One region of the Pseudomaricurvus sp. genome, then DNA from elsewhere that is predicted to be linked to it. Evidence: riboswitches for the same ligand, from Rfam matches in the RefSeq annotation. Region 1 holds a riboswitch; the other holds the start of a gene.
The links. A riboswitch is a leader RNA that binds a small molecule or an ion and turns the genes downstream of it on or off. The one in region 1 is predicted to bind cobalamin.
Positions count from the first base shown of each region.

Region 2: it holds a riboswitch for cobalamin, as region 1 does, so the genes downstream of both, ACTG33_RS00615 (TonB-dependent receptor plug domain-containing protein) here and ACTG33_RS11675 (cobaltochelatase subunit CobN) in region 1, are expected to answer to the same signal.

Region 1 is NZ_CBFIHX010000081.1:7,452-15,325, reverse strand. It holds gene ACTG33_RS11705 (Y-family DNA polymerase) at 1-864, opposite strand, end outside; gene ACTG33_RS11700 (LexA family protein) at 858-1,250, opposite strand; gene ACTG33_RS11695 (SOS response-associated peptidase) at 1,346-1,990, shown strand; gene ACTG33_RS11690 (GFA family protein) at 2,432-2,833, shown strand; gene ACTG33_RS11685 (AI-2E family transporter) at 3,006-4,139, shown strand; gene ACTG33_RS11680 (DUF411 domain-containing protein) at 4,252-4,761, shown strand; cobalamin riboswitch at 4,903-5,058, shown strand; gene ACTG33_RS11675 (cobaltochelatase subunit CobN) at 5,237-7,874, shown strand, end outside.
Region 2 is NZ_CBFIHX010000002.1:57,605-65,478, forward strand. It holds gene ACTG33_RS00590 (replication protein P) at 1-110, opposite strand, end outside; gene ACTG33_RS00595 (DnaT-like ssDNA-binding domain-containing protein) at 22-1,251, opposite strand; gene radA (DNA repair protein RadA) at 1,401-2,777, shown strand; gene ACTG33_RS00605 (PilZ domain-containing protein) at 2,838-3,224, opposite strand; gene ACTG33_RS00610 (PilZ domain-containing protein) at 3,317-3,718, opposite strand; cobalamin riboswitch at 3,970-4,119, shown strand; gene ACTG33_RS00615 (TonB-dependent receptor plug domain-containing protein) at 4,331-6,157, shown strand; gene ACTG33_RS00620 (FecCD family ABC transporter permease) at 6,243-7,259, shown strand; gene ACTG33_RS00625 (heme ABC transporter ATP-binding protein) at 7,259-7,874, shown strand, end outside.

The sequences.
Region 1 (7,874 bases):
AAACACGTGCAGTGATGAGGCCAGTGAGGTTTGTTGCCGGAGCTTTTCCGCTGCCCGGCTGGCATAGAGGGTGATGGCTTGCTGGATGGGTGCCAGCTCGGTCAGCTTTTCTCCAAATGATCGGGTGCAGTAAATCTGTTGTTTGGCGGGCGGTAGTTCCTCCAGAGGAATACACGAGATGCCATTCAGCTCTTCAATCATTCGTTCGATATTGACGCTCACCTTGCGTCGCAGCACCTTGGGGTCGGCTTTGGCCAGATCGTAGGCGGTGGTGATATTGAATTCGGCCAGGCGCCGGGCCAGACGACCGGCAATGCCCCACAGCTGGGTAATGGGCGTTCGCCTTTGCAGCCACTCCCATTTATGAGGTTCATCGAGCACGCAAACCCCCTGACACTGCGGAATCTTCTTGGCCGCCCGGTTTGCCAGTTTTGCCAGGGTCTTGCTGGGTGCAATGCCTACCCCGACGGGCATACGCACATCCCGCCAGAGGGTGCTTCGGATGGTCTGGCCATAGGCTTTCCAATCTTCCTGCAGTCCCTCACAGTCCAGAAACATCTCATCGATGGAGTACACCTCCACTGAGGGTGAAAAGCTTCTCAGGGTCGTCATCACCCGATGGGAGATATCCCCGTACAGCGGGTAATTACTGCTGAAAATCGCCACCCCGTGTCGCCGCAGTAGAGGCTCGACTTTGAAAAACGCCTGCAAGTCACCAATGCCTAGTGCCTTGGCCTCTTTGGAGCGTGCCACCACAAAGCCGTCATTATTGGACAGCACGACCACGGGCTTGCCCCGCAGGTCCGGCCGGAAGATCTGCTCACAGCTGGCATAGCAGGAGTTGCAGTCGACCAGTGCTAGCATGAGGCTTTCCGGTGGTAGCGGATGGAGGCTTTGACCACGCCCTCAATGACGACACTCTGCTCGTCCAGAATCGGGATGGCCGGAAAGCGGGGGTTGGCCGCTAGCAGGCGCTGACGCTGCTTATCCAGGATCTTGCAGGTCAGCTCACCGTCCAGTGCCACGATGATCACATCGCCCTGGACGGGCTCCAGCGCCCGATCTATAACCAGTAAATCGCGGTCGAAAATGCCCACTCCCTCCATGGAGTCCCCCGCGGCTCGGGCCAGATAGGTGGCAGCCGGGTGTTCGATCAGGTGGTCATCCAGACTCAGAGCTCCTTCCTTGTAGTCGTCTGCGGGGGACGGGAAGCCGGCCTGTACCGCATGGCTGTATAGTATGAGCTTCATGATTAACTTGATATTTTACTGTATGGATAAACAGTATAATTTCAGGTGTGGTATTTTGCCAAGAAGACTTTTCCAGATAATCCAGAGAGGCTCTTATGTGTGGTCGCTTTAATATCTCGATGACCCCAGGCATGGTGGGGCTTGTGGACGAACTTGGTGTTCCGGTCACGCTGGCCGAACGATACAACATCGCCCCCACCGAGACTGTCCCCATCTTTTATGAACAGGATGGGCAGCGCGAATGCCATCTGGCTCGCTGGTGGCTGACACCCAGCTGGTCATCAGGCCCTGACACCAAATTCGCCATGTTCAATGCCAGATCCGAGACTCTGGAGACGAGTAGGGCTTACAAGGCGCCGTTTCGTCACAAACGCTGCGTGATTCCGTGCAGCTCGTTTATCGAGTGGCAGAAGACTCCTTCCGGCAAACAACCTATTGAGCTGTATCGGAATGAGGGCGCTATTGCTTTTGCAGGTTTGTGGGATTGCTGGAATGACGAGCTGCTGTCCTGCTCTATTGTGACTACCGAAGCCGCCGACAGCATTAAGCCTATTCATAACCGAATGCCGGTGATGCTGGACAAGGCGGGCATGGATCTGTGGTTGGATACTAACCAACCCACTGACAAGCTGAAGCCTTTATTTGCATCAGAGCTGGCTTACGACATCAGTCATAGGGAGGTGGATGCCGAGATTAATAACAGTCGGAATAAAGTGCTGCCAAAGACCCGATCACTCTGAGCTTGTCGAAGGGGCTCTTCCAAGCGAGGAACATGCAGCCCCCACCCAGCCCGTTCGCTCTGAGCTTGTCGAAGGGTCTCTTCCAAGCGAGGAACATGCAGCCACCACCACCTCCCGTTCGCCCTGAGCCTGTCGAAGGGCCTCTTCCAAACTAGGAAAACGTAGTTCAAAGACTCGGTGTTGACTCTTTGCCTGACGATCACGACACTCCGACATGCAAGTTTTTTCGCAAGGTTTAGGTTTATTTCATCTGGGGTATTCGTTTTCATAATGGTCTTTTTCTGGATTGCGTGGGACGGTTATGCTGTCTATAAAAGGTCGGAATTAGTACGCATGGTTGAGCGTTAAAATAGAGAAGCACGTAAGATAGAGTAACAGTAAGCCGCGCCGCTCAGCGTTGCGTCACGTATGCTTCATCTATAGAACATAAAGGGGAATCTTATGACTAAACATGCTGGTTCTTGTCTGTGTGGCACAGTCAGATTTGAGGTGCTAGGTGACTTTGACAGCTTTTACCTGTGTCATTGCGAGCGTTGTCAAAAAGATACGGGATCTGCTCATGCCGCAAATTTATTTTCGCAGTCAGCTAAACTGACCTGGCTTATGGGGCTGGATGCTGTGATGTCTTTTACGCTTCCGGGCACTCGTCACAACAAAAGCTTTTGTAAGTCGTGTGGTTCAGCATTACCAAACACTCAAATTGCAGGGTTGCTTGTCGTTCCTGCAGGGTGTTTGGATACGGAAGTCTCGGTGTTGCCAGCTGCGCACATTTTTACATCGAGCAGAGTCGTGTGGGATGACGCGAATAGCGACGTGCCAGAATTCGAGGGCCTGCCAGAGTAAGCCAGATCACACCTCAGCTTCCCCTAAACTGAGTCAGACTTAATCAGAGTGTTCCCATTGCCCACGGACAACAATTACACAGCACAACGGTAATGCTATGGTGATATAAACAGGCGCTTACCCATTTAGTTGCCTCTGATGTCACCAACGGATAATGCAAAAGGAGTATTTGATGCCAGCCCCTCAAGGTTACACGCGTTTGGAGCAGGGCAGTTTTCTGCTGATGCTGGTGCTTGTCTCTGTGTTGTTCTTTTTTCTGCTCAAGCCGTTTTTCAGTCCGGTGTTTTGGGCCTGTGTGATTACCATTTTGTTTTATCCGCTTTACCAGTTCCTGCTGAATCGCTGGAACCGACGTAACCTGGCCGCGCTGGCGACGTTAACGATTTGTGTTGTGGTCGGTGTGGCGCCGATGTTGTTCCTGATCAAGGCTATGGTGGATGAGGGGCGGGAGGTCTATCAGCTTTTAGAGAGTGGTGAGCTGGACCCGGGGGAGTATCTGGAAAAGGTGCGCGATGGGTTTCCCTTTATTCAGGGGCTGCTGGATCGCTTTAATATCGACCTGTCGCTCATCAAGGAAACGCTCACCAAAAGTGCTGGCACGGTGAGTCGTTGGGCGGCGGAGAATACCTTGTCCATCGGGCAGAATATGTTGCAGTTCTTTGTCAGTTTGGCGTTGATGTTGTATCTGGTGTTTTTCCTGTTTCGTGACGGCACCATGCTGATTGATCTCCTGATTCGGGCATTGCCTTTGGGAGATGGGCGGGAGCGACACCTGTTCAATAAGTTTGCCGAAGTGACCAAGGCGACCGTCAAAGGCAATCTGGTGGTGGCGATTATTCAGGGGAGTTTAGGGGGGATAATCTTTGCCTTGTTGGGCATCAAAGGTGCTGTGTTCTGGGGGGCGGTCATGGTGTTGTTGTCGCTGATCCCTGTGGTTGGCTCGGGACTGATTTGGGGGCCAGTGGCGATTTATTTGTTTGCGGTGGGCAGTTGGGAGAAAGGCCTGATTCTGACAGCCTTTGGTGCGGGTATCATTGGTTTGGTGGACAACCTGCTGCGGCCGATTCTGGTGGGCAGGGACACCAAACTGCCGGATTATTTGGTGTTGTTGTCTACCCTTGGCGGATTTGCCTTGTTTGGCATGAATGGCTTTGTGATTGGTCCGTTGGTGGCGGTACTGTTTATCGCTTTCTGGCAGATTTTTATTCTGGATTTTAATAACGAGTCCGAAAGCGGTGATGAAGACAGCGCTGCAGTTGGTGAGTTAGAAACCGAGAACCCGGTACCGCAGGATGAGCCTGAGTGATGTACTGTTGTATTGGTGTATTGGTGTACTGTCGTATAGAGATATTGATGTATTGACGCTTGTTAATGGCTGCTTTATAAAGGCAACTCTTCTGATCGGATAAGGAATATTTATGTTAACCGTACAAGCCAAGAGTAACGCGACGACAGCAGTGGCTGTGATCCCAAGGCTGATTTTGATGGTTTGCCTGTTCATCAGTTCAGGCTTGGCGGTGGCTGAAACCGATATTTCTGTGTTTAAAAATCCCAACTGCGGTTGCTGTGAGAAATGGGTGACGTATCTTGAGGGTGAAGGCTTCAGCCCTACGGTGACCGATTCAGACAGTATGAGCGACGTTAAACAGAAGCACGGTATTGCGCCTCAATACCAGTCCTGCCATACGGGCGTAGTGGATGGCTATGTCTTTGAAGGGCATGTGCCTGCACCGATTATGAAACGATTTCTAGAGGAAAAGCCTGCAGATGCTATTGGCTTGTCTGTACCGGGTATGCCAGTGGGTAGCCCGGGAATGGAAGTGGGGCATCGCCATGACGACTACGATGTCCTGTTGCTGAAGAAGGACGGCAGCAGTGAGGTTTATGAGCATGTCAGTGAGCCCGTAGATTCTGCTCACAGTCACTAACCACATGAGTAGCCCTTAGCCACTATCAATAATCATCAGCCACCATTTATAGACTTTAAATGGTGGTTTCAACTCGATCAGCCCTCCGGCAAAACTCTTTGACCTGCGAGTCATCAGCTTCTAGTATAGGCGCCTTCTGTGAAAGGGTGCCTGTCGACGGTAGTTGTGTTTATCGTCTGGAACAGGTTAAACGGGAAGTGTGGTGTCTGCTGCTCTGATGAGCCTGACCTATCCCACCGCTGCCCCCGCAACGGTAATCTGCCTGAAGTCTGGTAGTGAGCCCGAAACCGGCCCTTTGCAGCATGTTGCATCGATGAAGCGGAGGGCTTTATCTTGGGCAGTTTCCTGGTTGTTGTACCCCTGACAACAACGAATCGCCTCGTTTATTCCCCCTTTGTCTGAGTATTCAGACGTTTTGCTCTCGTCGTTCAATTGTTTTTGGTGCCGTGTGGTGGCCATATCCATTGGAGACAGTATGTTTGGGTTAGTTTCGAATCTGAAAAAGAGTGGTCGTTGGCTTCAAACTGGCCGCTGTGTTGGTGTGCTGGTATTGATGCTCAGTATGGCGAGCAGCGTGCAGGCGGGTACGGTATTGGGCGTTGTTTCGTCGAGCAACAGTGCCGATGTGTTGACTGGGGCTCACGCGTTTCTCAACGCTAACCCTCAGCATCAATTGATTTTACGCACCACCGATCAATTCAGTGAACTGCCGGAGCCGGAACGCCAAGCCTTAATCAAGCAGGCTGATATCGTCTTTGCTGGCGGTGTGTTTGGCGATGCTTCCACCTTGTTGAACGGTTATTTAGAAGATGATCGTCTGATTCCAAGTTTTGTGGCGGTACACAGTGACCGACGATTGGTGAGTTCTTCACGCTTGAACAGCAAGCCTTTATTGCAGGGAGCAGATCTTGATCAGCTGATGCAAGATCCGCCGTTGGAACAGGATGCGGATCTGCTGGCGTGGTCACAACAACAGCTAAACGATAATCCGAAATACCGTGATTGGTTGACCACCAAGCTCTTCTGGGCTGATCGCAACGGTTCCAACCTCGATGGCATTTTCAGGCATTTATTGGCATCGACTGGCGAGAATCTCAGTGTGCCAGCGCCTGAGTTGCGCAAGCCTCTACGGGTGTTTTTGGATGAACAGCCCGTAGAGATCATCGGCAATAAGTTGCAACTGAACAAACTGAATATCGATGATGATAAACGCTGGGTTGTCATTCTGGACTATGAGCACGGTGATCGTCCCGGTGAACGTGAGCTGATGGAAGATCTCTGTGAACAGCAGGCAACAAGCAATCGCTATTGTCTGCGCGTGCTGGCGAAATGGGGCGAGGCCAGTGTCGAAGCGGTGGACATTCTGGCGCAGTATCGCGATCGTATCGGCGTGGTAGTCTCGCTGCAAAACTTTGTCATCGGTGGCGGTGAAGGCCGTGCAGAGGTGACCCAATCGCTTGAGGCCTTAAATGTTCCCACACTCAAGGCTATCCGTCTAACCGACAGTACAGAAGACGAATGGCGTTTGTCAGAAGAAGGTCTGCGTTGGGACAGTGTGCACTACCGTATTGCTATGCCAGAGTTACAGGGTGTTTCCCAACCGCTGGTGGTGGCCGCAATGACACCGCCGAGTCTTGATAAAGCCACTGGCTTGAAAGTGACCTTATCTCGCCTCATTGAATCTCAGGTCACACTGCTTAATCAGCGAGTCGATCGCTGGTTGGCACTGCAGGAAAAGTCTAACGCAGATAAAAAAGTCGGCATCATTTATTACAATCACCCTCCCGGACGTCACAACATCGGTGCGGATAACTTGAATGTGCCGGCCTCGCTCTTCCATATTCTTCAAGAAATGAAAGCGGCGGGCTACAACACGGGTGAACTGCCTGCAACGGAAGAAGCCTTGCTGGATTTGTTGCAAGAGAAAGGTGTCAATTTGCCGGAAGATCGGCAGGTGTTGAAATCCATGTCGGCCAAGGTTCAGACGGTTTCCCCTGCGCAATATCAGCAGTGGTTCGACACTCTGCCAGCCGCATTGCAGCGGGAAATGGTGGCAGGGCCGCTGGGGTATCTGCACGAAATGTTACAGCGCGCAGTACATCTGGAAAATAAAGACATTGCTCGTCACTTGACTGCACGGGTGGTTAAGGATTTGCGTCACGCCATTGAAGGCGCGGATCATCCTTCCCGTGAGCGAGTGATGAACTTGCTGCAACAGTTGGAAGATTCCTACGGTGAATCCGTCGACGGCAGCGCGCAGAACAAAGCTGTAGATTGGTCAAAAGCGGAAGAGTTAGTGTCTGCCATCAGCGACAGCGGTGTCGAAGGTTTGCGTGGCTGGGGTGCGATACCTGGAAAAGTGATGGTGTATGACAACCAATTGCTGATTCCTGGCATACAGTTTGGCAATGTCTTTGTGGGTCCGCAGCCGCCTCGTGGCTGGGAGCTTAACGAAGAGTTGTTGCACGCGAACTTGTCGTTTCCGCCACCGCATCAGTACATGGCGTTTTATCAGTGGTTGCGCAATGGTTTCCAGGCGGATGCGCTGGTGCATTTGGGTCGTCATTCCACCTATGAATTCTTGCCGCGCCACCGTGTGGGTTTGAGCGATGAAGACTACTCGCAGGCGTTGCTCGGGGATCTGCCTAGCGTCTATCCGTACATTGTGGATGGTGTGGGTGAAGGCATTCAGGCCAAGCGTCGCGGCTTGGCGGTGATGATCGATCATCTGACGCCCCCGCTGGACAGTACTGAGTTGTACGATCAATTACTGGAGCTGCGTCACCTGGTAGAAAGCTATGAAGCCGCGCCGGAAGCCGCAGGCGCTATGCGTCAGCGGGCCATCACCGCGATGAAGTCTATGGTTGATGATCTGAAGTTGCGCGACGAGCTGTTGGCCAGTATGTCTGGCGAATTAGAAGTGCGAGGCATTACGGACTTTGATCAGGTGGACGACGAATTGCTGGTGCACGAAATCGGTCACTACCTCACGCACTTGCAAGAAGATTTTATGCCGCTGGGACTGCATGTTTTCGGGCAGGATTGGACTGACAAAGCTATCGACACCATGCTCACGTCCATGGCGCAGGGCGATGAGGTGGGAGCAGGTTGGG
Region 2 (7,874 bases), on a different contig from region 1:
TCGCCGTGATTTTGCGAGGAATCAGAAGGCCCAGCTGCGGTCGTTGAGGTCTTCTGCGATCGAGCGATCTCTTGTTCTACTTGGCTGAGTAGTTGCTTGCTGTCCTTCATGATTTCGACCTTGTGGGGCGTTGACGGTAGACGAACTCAAAGAGTGTCGTTTGGCCCAGTGAAATTTAACGTGTTGCAAAAATTTGGTGTTCCACGACGCGTAGACCTGGTTGCTGTCGCGCCAGAAGATTAAAAATTCCGGGAGCAGTTGTTGGGCAAAGCTGACATCGATGTTGGCCATGCGCAAAATGTCGTAGACATCACTGCCAGGTTGCCAGTTCTCCGGGATCCGGCGCGGTTCGCTGTCGTGCTCGAGCGCAGAGGTGTATCTGGCCCACTGACGCCGAATGTGCTGGATAAATTTGGTGTTCCAGGTGCGTGATCGCTCGCCGCGCTCTGCCCAGTAGAGAATGAATTCCGGAATCGCATCCTCGATAAACTGGGGATGAATCGCGGCGTGTCGTGTGAGCACATCCATGGCGTCAGGACTGGGTCGCCAGTCTCGGGTCATGGCCACTTCGCTGTCTTTTTGAGTGGTAAAGGTTTCACGCTGACGCCACTGATGTAAAACATGCTGATGGAACTTGGCGCCCCAGGAGCGATGCGCCTCACCGCTTTCCCGCCAGAAGGTGACAAACTCCGGCAGTTGCTCGCGAATAAAGTGCTCGGGAATGTTGTGCTGTGCAATGCGTGCCAGCATTTCTGCATCCGGCTGCCAGTTGGGGGCAATGGCGGTGGCGCCCACGGCGACTGACGGACGTGGCTGTCGTGATGGGTGATGCTGGGGCTGGGACTGAATCGGGGGCTGAAAACCGTTGTTGCTCTGTGGCTGGTGTTGAGGCTGGTGTACCGGCGCTTGCGGATTACTCCCGGCTTCGGGTTGAACGTTTGCCTGGGGTTCGTTAAACGCAAAGATCAGTTGCTGGCTCTGCACAAACGGAGCCGATTGCAGCAACAGGATGCCTTTGGCCCGCAGGTTCTGACTGATGCGGTTGATGTCGTGCTGATTCCAGAAAGGTAGCGCGACGTACAGGGTCTGATCGTTCAATTCAAACCAGCGGAAGCCCTGACTGTCTACCGGTTGCAGCGGTCGGGTCAGTTCGTCCAGAACGCTGAGCATAGTGGCTTCCTCCAGGCCGATGGTGGCGGCCAGAGACGGAGAAACCAGAATAGGGCGTTCGGGGATCAGAGATGATGTCATGGGCGAACTTTAGCATTTTCTGGCGGATGAGTCGCTAGTGTCAGAAGACCCCAGGGTGGTTCGTGTCGGGTCTGGCAGGTACTATTCGGGTCACACAGACTGGTCGGGTTATACAGACTGGATACGGACATGATTTTTCTGAGGATACCATGGTGGCAAAAAGCAAAACCGCCTATGTCTGCAGCGAGTGCGGTGCAGATTTTACCAAATGGCAGGGGCAGTGCAGCGAATGCGGCAGCTGGAACAGCTTGTCGGAAGTTCGGCTGGGGCCCACTCCGGCCAATCGCACGGAGAAATTCACCGGTTATGCGGGCGCGGCGGGAGTTGCCCCTGAGATCCAGACGTTGGCCGAGATTGATCTGGAAGCCCTGCCGCGTTTTTCCTCTGGAGCGGGTGAATTTGACCGTGTGCTGGGGGGCGGGCTGGTGCCGGGTTCCGTGGTGTTGATCGGTGGCAATCCGGGAGCTGGTAAGTCCACACTTCTTCTGCAGACTATGTGCTTTCTGGCGTCAGGCCGAGAGTCACTCTACTGTACCGGGGAGGAGTCCCTGCAGCAGGTGGCCATGCGAGCCAAGCGTCTGGGGTTGCCGACCGACAAGCTGAAAATGTTGTCGGAAACCAGTGTGGAGTCGCTGGTGGCCACCGCACAGAAGCTGCAACCCAAAGTCATGGTGGTGGATTCCATCCAGGTCATGCACATGGCCGATATCCAGTCTGCACCGGGTTCCGTCTCTCAGGTGCGGGAGAGCGCTGCCTACCTGACGCGCTTTGCCAAGCAGACCGGCACAGTGCTGATCTTGGTAGGCCATGTCACCAAAGACGGCAGTTTGGCCGGTCCCAAGGTACTGGAGCATATGATTGACTGTTCCATTTTGCTGGAAGGTACCCACGATTCCCGTTTCCGTACTCTGCGGGGCAGCAAAAACCGCTTTGGTGCGGTGAATGAGCTGGGGGTGTTCGCCATGACCGAGCAGGGTTTAAAGGAAGTCAGTAATCCCTCGGCCATCTTCCTGCAGCGCGCCGATGAGATTGCCGCGGGCTCCGTGGTTATGGTGGTGTGGGAAGGTACTCGCCCATTGCTGGTGGAAGTTCAGGCGCTGGTGGATGACAGCCATCAGGGCAATCCGCGGCGGGTGGCTGTGGGGCTGGATCAGAACCGCCTGAACATGCTGTTGGCGGTGCTGCATCGTCACGGTGGTGTATTGATCGGTGATCAGGACGTCTTTATCAATGTGGTCGGCGGTGTGCGGGTGATGGAAACCAGTGCAGATCTGGCCCTGCTGCTGTCGGTGGTGTCGAGCTTTCGCAATCGCCCTCTGGGGCACGATTTGATGGTCTTCGGTGAGGTGGGGCTGTCCGGTGAGATTCGTCCGGTGCCCAGTGGTCAGGAGCGCTTGCGGGAAGCGGCCAAACACGGCTTTAAAACCGCAATAATGCCTGCCGGAAATGCTCCGAGGGAGACTATTCCCGGCATTAAAGTGATTGCCGTCAAAACCTTGCAGGAGGCTGTGGCGGCTATCGACTAAGGGTTTGTTGAGGGGCTTTCCGGCTTACTCAGAACTCATCGTTTACAGGGATCATCGTTCTCAGAGCTCATCGTTGTCCGTGAGGATGTTCTCCAAGGTGCGGTGCATCTCTGATGGCCGCTGGTTGCGTCCCACCAGCTCCCGCAGTCGGGACTGGTGGTCAATGCTGTTGGCGCGACACTCAACCCCAATAAAGTGATTCTTCTGATGGGCAATCTTGCCGTGCATCTTGATGGGGTCACCGTCGTCAGTTTCCAGTGTGAGTACGATTTCCTCTCCCTGATCTACCTCGTATCTGTGGATCAAAGCCACCAAAGCGCCGTTGAACGACAGGTCGATGATGTGCACAGGCCATTTTTGGTGGGTGGTAATCATAGAAGCATGGCCGCGAAAGCCTACCCGAGGGAAGTATCGACGCTCCTGTGATTTCATACCGACTACGGTCATTCTGCCTCCTCGTGGGTGTTGGTCATGATGTTTTCGATAGGTAAGTGAGATAGTTAAGTTTTAGAGAACCATGCTTTAGATAACCGCATAAATCAGTCGGGATTAATCAGCGCATGCAGCTCGCGATCGGCAGCCTCGGAATCTCCCAGGTTCAGCTCGATGAGTCTGCGCAGGTGACTCAGGCTAACCGGGTCAATGCGCTCTACGATAAACCCCATCCAGCCTTCCTTGCGCCAGGACAAACGTGCCACCAGCTCAATGAGCGAGTCATCGGACAGGGCAATGGTGACATCCACCGGCAGGTTTTCATCCAGTGAGCAGTGCTCTGGCTCAGTAATCAGCAAGCCTTTCATCGAGATGTCCAGCAACTGGCTGGGCCAGCGCAGGGTGTCCTGTTGGATCGAGGTGTCGGCATCAAAAGGAATTCGGCTGAAGCGTCTGCGTTCAGAGTGACTGGTTCCGGATTTTGGGTCGCTTGCTGGGGGTGTGGCCACGATCGGTTGCCCTATTTATTAGTGTGCTTGTTTCCTCTTAGTGTAGAAGCCTTTTAATCGACGACAGGATTTTTTTGAGGCCAATTGCACGCAGTTCGCAGTTTTTGTGGTTTGGAATTCATATTCGACCAGCCTGAAAGCTGCATTTCTGTGAGCGTTTATGTCAATTCAAGGTGGGTTTTCACTGCTTTATTGATATAAACGCTCATCAAGTCTTGACTAAACAATGGGTGAACCTTAGTCTGCGCGGCGTTATTAAAGGTGCTTGGTGACCGGTTTTCCGGAAGCTGAGGTAAACGGGAAGAGTGGTGCGCTCGGTCACACGAGTTATGCCAACGCTGCCCCCGCAACGGTGATTGATCTGTCAGCAGATCATAAGCCCGATACCGGCCTTGAATAACTCACGTTGCCCGGCTCACCGGATCAACGTGCTTAACGATGAAGCGGAGGGCTTTATCGGTAGGATTCGAGGCTATCCTTTCCTTATATCAGCATAAGCCGGTATAAAAACAGCCTCCTTCCCTGCTCTTTGTCCTCCCTCAATCACGTCATTACTGCCGCAATACCCTCTGAACCTTTCAAGCAGAGGCCGGCAAAAGATTGGGGAACACCATGTATAAACAAACTCTATTAGCCGCTGCACTCGCAGGCCTTACTTCGTTACCTTCACAGGCAGAGATCGATAAAAGCTCCAGCCTGGAAGAAATGGTTGTAACAGCTCACCGTATTCCTGTTCAGATCAGCCGAATTGGCTCATCCGTTAGCGTGCTGTCGGCAGCCGATATTGAGGCCAAAGGACAGTTGTCCGCGGCTGATTTGCTGAGAACTTTGCCAGGGATTGCGGTGAGCAATACCGGTGGTATGGGCAAGCAAACCACTCTGCGTATCCGTGGAGAAGAAGGCTACCGCACCGTAGTTTATGTCGATGGCGTAAAAATTTCGGATCCTACGGGAACACAGGTAGGCCCTCGATTTGCTCATCTGATGACCAGTGAGATTGAGCGAATCGAAGTGCTGCGTGGTCCACAGGGGATGATGTACGGTGCCGATGCCGGTGGGGTGGTGAATATTACAACCAAGCGTCCGACTCAGGCTTTGGAAGGCGATGTCAGCGCTGAATACGGCCGCTACGACACCCGTAACCTGAGCGCGAATCTGCGTGGCAAAGTAGAATCTTTTGATTATTCCATCAGCGCCAGTGATGTATCGACCGATGGCTTCAATGCTCGTGATGACGATACTGTTTTGGCGGATGATGACGGCTACGACAATACTTCGCTGAATGCTTCATTAGGCTGGGATGCGACCGAAGCTCTTCGTTTCGAGCTGGATGTTCGGGATGTGGACAGCTACAACGAGTACGATGGTTCTTTTGGCAGTACCGACAGAGCCAGTGACTACGAGCAGACCACGGGTTTGTTGAGAGCTATTTATGAAGGTGAAAATCATACTCAACAGCTCAGTTATTCGGCCAACAAAGTTGACCGTCAGCTGTATACCGATGGTCTGAAAACCTATGTCTATGAAGGTACTCTGGACACCGTTTCTTATCTTGGTTCCTTCAAGCTCTCTGAGCAAAACACCTTGGTTTTAGGCGTTGATGACGAGAAGCAGCGCGATAAGCTGAATCATACCAAGCAGGACCAGCTTGGGATCTACGCTGAATGGCAGGGCCAGTTCACGGATCAGTGGTCTTACAGTGCGGGTGTTCGTCACGACGATAACGATGCTTTCGGTGAGCATACGACCTATCGACTGACCACCGCATATGTGCAATCTTTGAGCGATGGTAATTACCTCAAGTACAAAGCATCCTACGGTACCGGTTTTCGCGCACCCAGTTTGTACGAGCAGAACTACAACGCAAACTCTGTGGCAAAAACAGTTTTGACGGAAGAAACCAGCGAAGGCTTCGATGTGGGTGTGGAATTACACACCGCCAGCGGGCACTTATTTGAAGTTGTGTATTTCAATCAGGAAATTGACGACGCTATTGATTTTGATGTGGTGGGTTACACTGGCTACATGCAAGAAGATGGTCTGAGTCGTTCTAAAGGGGTTGAGCTCAATTCGGAGCTGGTATTGAATGATCATCTGAGTTTGTTGGCCAATGCGACGTATAATGACACTGCGACCTCTACCGGTGAACAGCGTGCTCGTCGTCCAAGACAGGTGTTTAATGTCGGTCTGCAAGCCATGATGTTGAGTGAGCGGTTGCGAGTCAATGCAGATGTCAGAGGTTCTTACAATGCGATTGATAACGATGGCAGCAAGCTGGATGAGTACGAAGTGCTGAACGTGTCGGCTACTTACTTTGTCATGCCGCAGATGGAAGTTTACGTGCGTGGCGAAAATGTCATGAATGCCGACTACCAGGAAGTTAATCATTACAACACCAGCAAAGCTGCGCTGTACGGCGGTGTTCGTTATCGCTTTTAGTTGACGTTGTTTATATAAGCCCCTGTCAAATGATGGGGGTTGTTATTGAAAAGGAGGGGAAACCCTCCTTTTTTCCGGGAAATTTATGAAACGCACACAGCCCAAAAAGCTTCTGCTTATCCTCTTGGTGATGCTGCCATTAAGTCTAATGGTAGGGCTGGTTGTGGGGCCGGAAATCATTTTGCCTTTTATATCGGGGTCGGAATCCCAAACCTTTTCAAACCAGCTTATTGTTGAGCAGATTCGTTTGCCGCGTACCTTGATGGCAGCCATCATCGGTGCCACCCTGGCCGTATCCGGCGTGATGATGCAGGGATTATTTCGCAACCCATTGGCCGATCCGTCGCTGATTGGTGTCTCCAGCGGGGCGTCCGCTGGTGCCAGTTTTATGATTGTGATGGGCGCCGGATTGTTTGGTGTGCACGAACTACTGGGCGTCTCTTTTGTGGCGCTGGGCGCTTTTGTGGGCGCGGCGTTGGCAACCTGGCTAGTGTATCGTCTGGCGGCGACAGCCACTGGAACATCCGTTGCCACCATGTTGCTTGCGGGCATTGCGATCAGTGCCCTGGCGGGCGCGCTCAACAGCTTTTTCAGTTTTATTGCCGACAATCATATGCTGCGGCAAATCAGTTTATGGCAAATGGGATCTCTCAGCAGTGCGTCGTGGAATCGGGTCATACTGGCCTTTGCGCTGTTGGGAAGCTTGCTGTGCTGGTTTCCCCGTTACAGTCGTGCACTCAATGCCTTCCTGTTGGGTGAATCTGAAGCCCGCCACTTGGGTATTGATGTCGATAAGATCAAAGTTCAAATTATTATTCTGGTGGCGTTGGCTGTAGGTGTTGCAGTGGCCTTAACGGGAACCATCGCCTTCGTGGGACTGGTGACACCGCATATGGTTCGTCTGGTCATTGGGCCGGATCATCGCGGGTTGATTCCCTGCTCCGCACTGGCGGGGGCCATTTTGCTGGTGTTGGCTGACGCGTGTTCGCGCTATGTGATGGCTCCGGGGGAGCTGCCTATTGGTGTGGTGACCGCGGTGTTAGGGGCGCCTTTCTTTTTGTCGTTGCTGCGCAGGCAGCGTACAGCCGTGGAGGGTGTGTGATGTTGTCCCTCCGGCAGATTCAGTTGAGTTATCAAACGGGCAAGCAACCCGTCCCCATTTTACGAGATGTGAATCTTGAAGTGGCTGCAGGACAGGTTGTTGTTGTACTGGGCCCCAATGGCGCCGGTAAATCCTCGCTGTTGAAAGTGGCCAGTGGTGAAGTGGTGCCGCAGTCTGGCGAAGTGCATTTTAATGGCCAGTTGCTATCCTCCTGTTCACCCGCCGAAAAAGCATTGCATATGGCCGTGTTGCCACAGCAGTCGCTGTTGAACTTTCCGTTTACCGTGGAAGAAGTGGTGATGCTTGGGCGCACACCGCATAACACCGGTTTGGTGATCGATCAGGACATTGTGACTCAGGCGTTGCGCAGTACAGACTCCGATTATTTGCGCGAACAAACTTATACCAGTTTGTCGGGCGGAGAAAAGCAGCGGGTTCAGTTGGCCAGAGTGCTGGCTCAGGTATGGCAAAGTGAAGATCAGCGGCAGCGAGTCGTGATTCTCGATGAGCCCACATCGGCACTGGATTACGCTCATCAGCAGATGGTCGCCAGTCTCTTGCGTGAACACTCTTCAAACGGGTGTTCTGTAATCACAGCCATGCACGATCTGAATC